DNA from 2 places in the Rhodococcus sp. NPDC056960 genome. Region 1 is predicted to be linked to the other one. Evidence: riboswitches for the same ligand, from Rfam matches in the RefSeq annotation. Region 1 holds a riboswitch; the other holds the start of a gene.

Evidence for each region. A riboswitch is a leader RNA that binds a small molecule or an ion and turns the genes downstream of it on or off. The one in region 1 is predicted to bind thiamine pyrophosphate.
Region 2: linked by a shared signal. The riboswitch ahead of ACFTWF_RS05755 (3-oxoacyl-ACP reductase) and the one ahead of thiC (phosphomethylpyrimidine synthase ThiC) in region 1 are both predicted to bind thiamine pyrophosphate.

Annotation. Positions count from the first base shown of each region.
Region 1 is NZ_JBHURF010000003.1:393,723-397,124, reverse strand. Features, by position in the region: gene ACFTWF_RS07010 (exodeoxyribonuclease III) at 1-42, shown strand, start outside; gene ACFTWF_RS07005 (hypothetical protein) at 9-668, opposite strand; gene ACFTWF_RS07000 (GNAT family N-acetyltransferase) at 761-1,123, opposite strand; gene ACFTWF_RS06995 (GNAT family N-acetyltransferase) at 1,223-1,597, opposite strand; TPP riboswitch at 1,731-1,839, shown strand; gene thiC (phosphomethylpyrimidine synthase ThiC) at 1,832-3,402, shown strand, end outside.
Region 2 is NZ_JBHURF010000003.1:114,747-118,148, forward strand. Features, by position in the region: gene ACFTWF_RS05740 (oxidoreductase) at 1-806, shown strand, start outside; gene ACFTWF_RS05745 (organic hydroperoxide resistance protein) at 826-1,248, opposite strand; gene ACFTWF_RS05750 (MarR family winged helix-turn-helix transcriptional regulator) at 1,251-1,703, opposite strand; TPP riboswitch at 1,777-1,880, shown strand; gene ACFTWF_RS05755 (3-oxoacyl-ACP reductase) at 1,930-2,694, shown strand; gene ACFTWF_RS05760 (LLM class flavin-dependent oxidoreductase) at 2,696-3,402, shown strand, end outside.

The DNA of each region.
Region 1 (3,402 bases):
GCGAGCGATCACGCTCCGGTCTTCGTCGACCTCGGCGACTGAGCCCGCAGCACGCCGAGAGCCACCACCGCGCAACCGATCCCGATGAGCATTCCGTGCGCGATGCGTAGTGGGGCGTCGACGTAGAACTGCGGAATGAACAACGCGAATCCCAGCGCCATCGGGATTCCCGCCCATCGGGCGAACAGTCCGGATCGGGCGACGGCCACGGCTGCCGCGACCGCGCCGACCGCAAGAAGTAGCAGTCCCGCCGCGAAGAGAAACGCCTGCGCCGAGCCCATCCGCACGCTCTCGGCGAGGGTGGCGACGGCGTCCTCGTCCAGTCCGCTGCCGCCGAGAGCGTGCAGCGCGAACGTCTCCGCCCCGTAGTACGGCAGGGTCAGCCCGATCCCGACCCACGATGCGACCACCGCGGCCACCGCGGCCCGCGCGCCGGGTGTCCGCTTCAGGATGCTGCCGAGCGCGACGAGCGCAAGCCCGAACGCGATGAACCCGCCGACGGCGGAGAGGTGTGCGACGAGCCACCACGGGGAGGCGAACTCGGCCGCCCCGTCCGCGGCCCCGTTCGGCGCGTAGGGGCGCACCGCGGGGTAGACGACGAACAGGACACCCGCGAGCGCGAACAACGCCCCGGAGGTCCGATTTCCGATCCGATCCGACACGGTCATGACGACTCCTTCGAATGCGAGCACCGCTCTCTATGTAGAGCAGTATTCACAGCGAAGTCGCCGAAATCAAGAGCAGTGCTCTCGCGGAGGTTCTACTCGACCACCAGAATGTCCAGGTGCACCGGATTCGACGCCAGGTAGCGCTGCACGTATGTGCAGATGGGACGCACTTTCCAGCCGCGATCGCGCGCCGACCCCAGCGCCTCGGCCACCAGAATCGCGGCCAGCCCGCGGCCACCGAATTCTTCCTTGACGACGGTGTGCATGAACGCGACCACCTCGCCCGGTCCGGACATGCAACCGGGGATGTCGTCGCCGTCCCGGTAGCCGAGAATGCCGACCAACTCGCCGCCCAGCCACAGATCGAATCGTTCGTGGGCGGGGTTGTCGAGCACGCGAGCGTCTGCGGCCGCGACGTTGCTCGGCGACGCGGAACCGTTCGAAATGTGATCCATGCCACTCATGGAATCAGCAAGACGGTGTCGCCATCCGTGGAATCGCCGGTCCCGGAACCGTTTCGTTGCAGACGGGCCGTCTTCACGGCGCGCGCACGGTCAGCGCTCCACCGGGACGATGAGGTCGCGGTATTCGGGATGCGCCGACACGAAGCGCTGCACGTACGTGCACACGGGGCGAATCTTCCACCCGTACCCGCGGGCGAGATCGAGCGAGCGGCCCACCATGAGCGCGGCCAGTCCGCGGTGCCCGAAGTCCTCCACGATCACCGTGTGCATGAACGAGACCACCGGCGCCTGCCGCCCCTTAGCCTTCGAGCCCGGCGGCCGTGCGGCGGGCGTCCCCGCCCCGGGCGGCGTCTCCGCGAGGTCGAAATACCCGAGAATCCCGACCAGATCACCGCTCAGCCGGAGTTCGAACCGGTTCTGATCGGCGTTGTCGATCACGTCCACAACCTGCGCGTCCGTCAGCATGGCCATCTCCTGGGGGTATGTGTCGTAATCGAAATGTGATGTTCGTCACCCTTTATACCGATGCGCGGAGCCGCTGTCCAAGTTTCCCCCGAATGTTCACTGACAGAGATCTCGGTTACAGTCTCCGGGACAACTACACATCCACGGGGGCTCGCACCAGCGGGCTGAGAGGACGGCTAGGGGCCGTCGACCGTCGAACCTGTCCGGGTAATGCCGGCGTAGGGAGCATCATCGATGAGCAAAACTGTATCTACAGCCACGTCCGTCACCACGGGGCCGATCGAGGGCAGCACCAAGCACTACCTGCCGTCGGGCGACGACGTCCGGGTACCGGTGCGCCGCGTGCACCTCACCAACGGTGAGCACCTCGACGTCTACGACACGTCGGGCCCGTACACGGACGCGGACGCCACCATCGATCTGGAGGCGGGACTGCCGCATCTGCGCGCGCCGTGGATCGCCGACCGGGAGGGCACTCAGCTCGACGCGGCCCGAGCCGGAACTGTCACCCCCGAAATGCGGTATTGCGCTGCACGCGAAGGCGTTTCACCGGAGACGGTGCGCGCCGAGGTCGCTGCAGGCAGGGCCGTGATCCCGGCCAACCGCACGCACCCCGAACTCGAGCCGATGATCATCGGCAAGGCGTTCGCGGTCAAGATCAACGCGAACATCGGCAACAGCGCGGTGACGTCGTCGATCGCGGAGGAGGTCGAGAAGATGGTGTGGGCGACCCGGTGGGGCGCCGACACGATCATGGACCTGTCCACCGGCAAGAATATTCACGAGACCCGGGAATGGATCCTCCGCAACTCGCCCGTGCCGGTGGGCACCGTGCCGATCTATCAGGCGCTCGAGAAGGTGAACGGAGACCCCACCGCGCTCACATGGGAGATCTACCGCGACACCGTGATCGAGCAGTGCGAGCAGGGCGTCGACTACATGACGGTCCACGCCGGAGTCCTGCTCCGCTACATCCCGCTCACCGCGAAACGCGTGACCGGCATCGTCTCCCGCGGTGGTTCGATCATGGCGGCCTGGTGCCTGGCCCATCATCGGGAATCGTTCCTGTACACCCATTTCGACGAACTGTGCGAGATCCTGCACCGCTACGACGTCACGTTCTCCCTCGGCGACGGACTGCGCCCCGGTTCCATCGCCGACGCCAACGACGACGCCCAGTTCGCCGAACTCCGCACCCTCGGCGAACTGACGAAGATCGCGAAATCGCATGGCGTGCAGGTGATGATCGAAGGGCCCGGCCACGTGCCGATGCACAAGATCGTCGAGAACGTGCGGCTCGAGGAGGAACTGTGCGAGGAGGCGCCGTTCTACACGCTGGGACCGCTCGCCACCGACATCGCGCCGGCGTACGACCACATCACGTCCGCGATCGGCGCGGCGATGATCGCGCAGGCCGGCACCGCGATGCTCTGTTACGTCACCCCGAAGGAGCACCTGGGACTGCCGAACCGCGACGACGTCAAGATCGGCGTCATCACGTACAAGATCGCGGCCCACGCCGCGGACCTGGCGAAGCAGCATCCGCGCGCCCAGGAGCGGGACGACGCGCTGTCGAAGGCCCGGTTCGAGTTCCGCTGGCACGACCAGTTCGCGCTGTCCCTCGATCCGGACACCGCCCGCGAGTTCCACGACGAAACCCTGCCCGCGGAGCCGGCGAAGAGCGCGCATTTCTGTTCGATGTGCGGTCCGAAGTTCTGCTCGATGCGGATCTCCGCCGATGTGCGCGAATACGCGCAGCAACACGGACTCGACACGATCGAGGCCATCGAGGCGGGCATGGCCGA
Region 2 (3,402 bases), 280 kb from region 1:
GTCTGGGGGAGGTGGCGGCGCGGGCACTCGGGCAGGCGGGGGCGCACGTCGTCCTGGCCTGTCGCAATACCCACAAGGGAGAGGTGGTCGCGCGGTCGATCGGTGACAACGCCGAGGTGCGCCGTCTCGATCTCTCCGATCTCGCCTCCGTGCGGGAGTTCGCGGCGGGCATCGATGCCGTCGACGTGCTGGTGAACAACGCCGGCGTGATGGCCGTGCCGCAGCGCACGACCGCCGACGGCTTCGAAATGCAGATCGGCACGAACCATCTCGGGCACTTCGCGTTGACCGGGCTGCTGCTCGGCAAGATCACCGATCGGGTCGCCACGATGTCGAGTGCGGTGCATCAGGCGGGAACGATCCACCTCGACGACCTCAACTGGGAACACCGCAAATACAACCGCTGGAGCGCATACGGGCAGTCGAAGCTCGCGAATCTGCTGTTCACGTACGAATTGCAGCGCAGGCTCGCCGCAGCGAAATCACCCGTCAAGGCGGTCGCCGCGCATCCGGGGTACGCCTCGACCAATCTGCAGGCGCACACCGAGTCCGTGCAGGACAAACTGTTGGCGGTCGGTAACCGGATCTTCGCGCAGTCCGCGGAGATGGGGGCGCTGCCGATGCTGTACGCCGCGACCGCTCCCGACGTGATCGGCGGAAGTTACATCGGGCCGGACGGACTGTTCGAGCAGCGCGGCCATCCGAAAGTGGTGGGCTCCAACAAGAAGTCGCGGGACGAGCAGACCGCCGGTGCGCTGTGGTCCCTGTCGGAGAACCTGACGGGCGTCGAGTACAAGTTCGGGTGACCCGACGCCCGCGCAGGTGTCAGTCTTCGGTGACCTCGAGGGTGACGTCGATGTTGCCGCGGGTGGCGTTGGAATACGGGCACACCTGGTGCGCCTTCTCGGTCAGCTCGAGCGCTTCCGCGCGGGGCAGGTGGGGCAGGGAGACCTCGAGGGTGACGGCGAGCCCGAATCCGCCGCCGTCCGTGGAGCCGATGCCGACGCGGGCACCGACGGCCGAGTCGGCGACGTTCGCCTTCGCCTGACGGCCGACCAACTGGAGTGCGGAGTGGAAGCAGGCGGCGTATCCGGCGGCGAACAGCTGCTCGGGGTTGGTGCCGTCGCCGGACCCACCCATCTCGGTGGGGATGGCCAGGTTCACGTCGAGCCGGCCGTCCGACGTGCGCGCGTGGCCGTTGCGGCCTTCTCCGGTGGCGAGGGCTTCGGCGGTGTACACGATCTTCATGGTTACTTCTCTCCTGTACGGGTGGGGAAACTGTGGAGCGATTCGGTGAGCCTCGACAGGGTGTCGCGGAGGGCGACGAGTTCGTCGACGTCCATTCCCGTCGAGTGGGCGAGCTGCGCGGGAATGTCCTCCGCTGCGGCGCGGAGACCGGCACCCTTCTCGGTGAGGTGGATCCCGACACGGCGCTCGTCGGCCGACGAGCGGCGGCGTTCGACCAGGCCCAGGGCGTCGAGGCGCTTGAGCAGTGGCGACAGCGTGCCGGTGTCGAGGTCCAGGGCATCGCAGATCTCACGCACTCCGCGGCCGTCCTGTTCCCAGAGCACCAGCAGCACGAGGTACTGCGGGTAGGTCACTCCCAGCGAGTCGAGCATCGACCGGTATCTCGCCGTCATGGCCCGCGATGCCGAGTACAAGGCAAAGCACACCTGGCGGTCGAGGGCGAGGTTGTCGGTCACCACCAAATAGTTGCACACAACTAGGTTGTGCACAACCATAATGGCCGGAGTGGTGACTGGGCATACACTGTTCGCCAGTGACACGGGGTGCTGCCCGGCGAGAGCCGGGCGGCTGAGAACACACCCGTCGAACCTGAACTGGGTAATGCCGGCGAAGGGATGTCGCGGAGACGGCCGTACGCGCCGCTCCGAATATCTCGTCGCCGACCGAACGGAAGGTGACAGCATGCAGCTCGACAAGCAGATCGTCCTGGTGACCGGTGGTGGACGGGGCCTCGGCGCCGCCCTCGTGCGGTCGTTCGCGGAGCAGAACGCGCGGGTGATCGTGAACTACCGCAACAGCCGGGAGGCGGCCGAGGAGCTCGCCGCTTCCCTTGGCGCGGACCGTACGGTCGCGCTCCGGGCCGACGTCACGGATGCCGGACAGGTCGCCGCGCTGTTCGCCGCGGCCGAGGCGCACTTCGGCTCACCGGTGACCACGGTGATCAACAACGCGCTCGCCGACTTCTCCTTCAACGGCGACGCACGCGACAGGGCGGACGTCATCACGTGGGATGCGTTCGACGCGCAGTTGCGCGGCAGCGTGAAGGCGACCCTGCACACCACGCAGGCCGCACTGCCGGGCATGCGTTCGCTCGGGTTCGGCCGGATCGTGAACATCGGGACCAACCTGTTCCAGAACCCCGTCGTCCCGTACCACGACTACACGGCCGCCAAGGCCGCGGCGCTGTCGCTGACCCGTACCCTCGCCGCCGACCTCGGTCCCGACGGCATCACCGTCAACATGGTCTCGGGCGGGCTGCTCCGCACCACCGACGCGAGTGCCGCCACTCCCGACGAGGTGTTCGACCTCATCGCTTCGAGCACGCCGCTGCAGCGGGTCACCACCCCGGAAGAGTTCGCCGACGCGGTGCTGTTCTTCGCGTCCCCGTGGTCGCGCGCGGTGACCGGCCAGAACCTCGTCGTCGACGGCGGACTGGTCAAGGACTGACATGAGCGACACGAGGCAACTGCACTTCAACGCCTTCCTCTACAGCTGCGGCCACCACGGCGCCGCGTGGCGGCATCCCGCCTCGCAGGTGGAGCGTCTCTGCGACATCACCTACTACGAGGAACTGGCGCAGACCGCGGAGCGGGGCTGCCTCGACGCGGTGTTCTTCGCCGACGGACATTCGGTGCGCGACCCCGCGACCGGGGGCATGTGGTTCCTCGAACCGCTCACCGCGCTGTCCGCGATGGCGCGGGCCACCGAGCGGGTCGGGCTGGTGACGACGGTGTCCACGACGTTCTACACCCCGTTCCACGCCGCCAGGATGCTGGCGTCGCTCGACCACATCAGCGGCGGCCGCGCCGGCTGGAACGTGGTGACGTCGATGTTCGACGCCGAGGCGCGCAATCACGGACTCGAGGAGATGCCGCCACACGACGAGCGCTATTCGCGTGCCGCGGAATTCGTCGATGTGGCACTCGCGCTGTGGGATTCGTGGGAGCCCGACGCGCTGGTGCTCGACCGGGAGGGCGCCTTCGCGGATCCGGCGAAGGTGCGTCCGGTCGAACATCGGGGCAAGCATTTCCTGGTGGACGGCCCGCTGACCGTGCCGCACTCTCCGCAGGGACGTCCGGTGCTGTTCCAGGCGGGCGCATCCGATCAGGGTCGCGACCTGGCCGCCCGGTGCGCCGAGGGCATCTACGCCGTCGC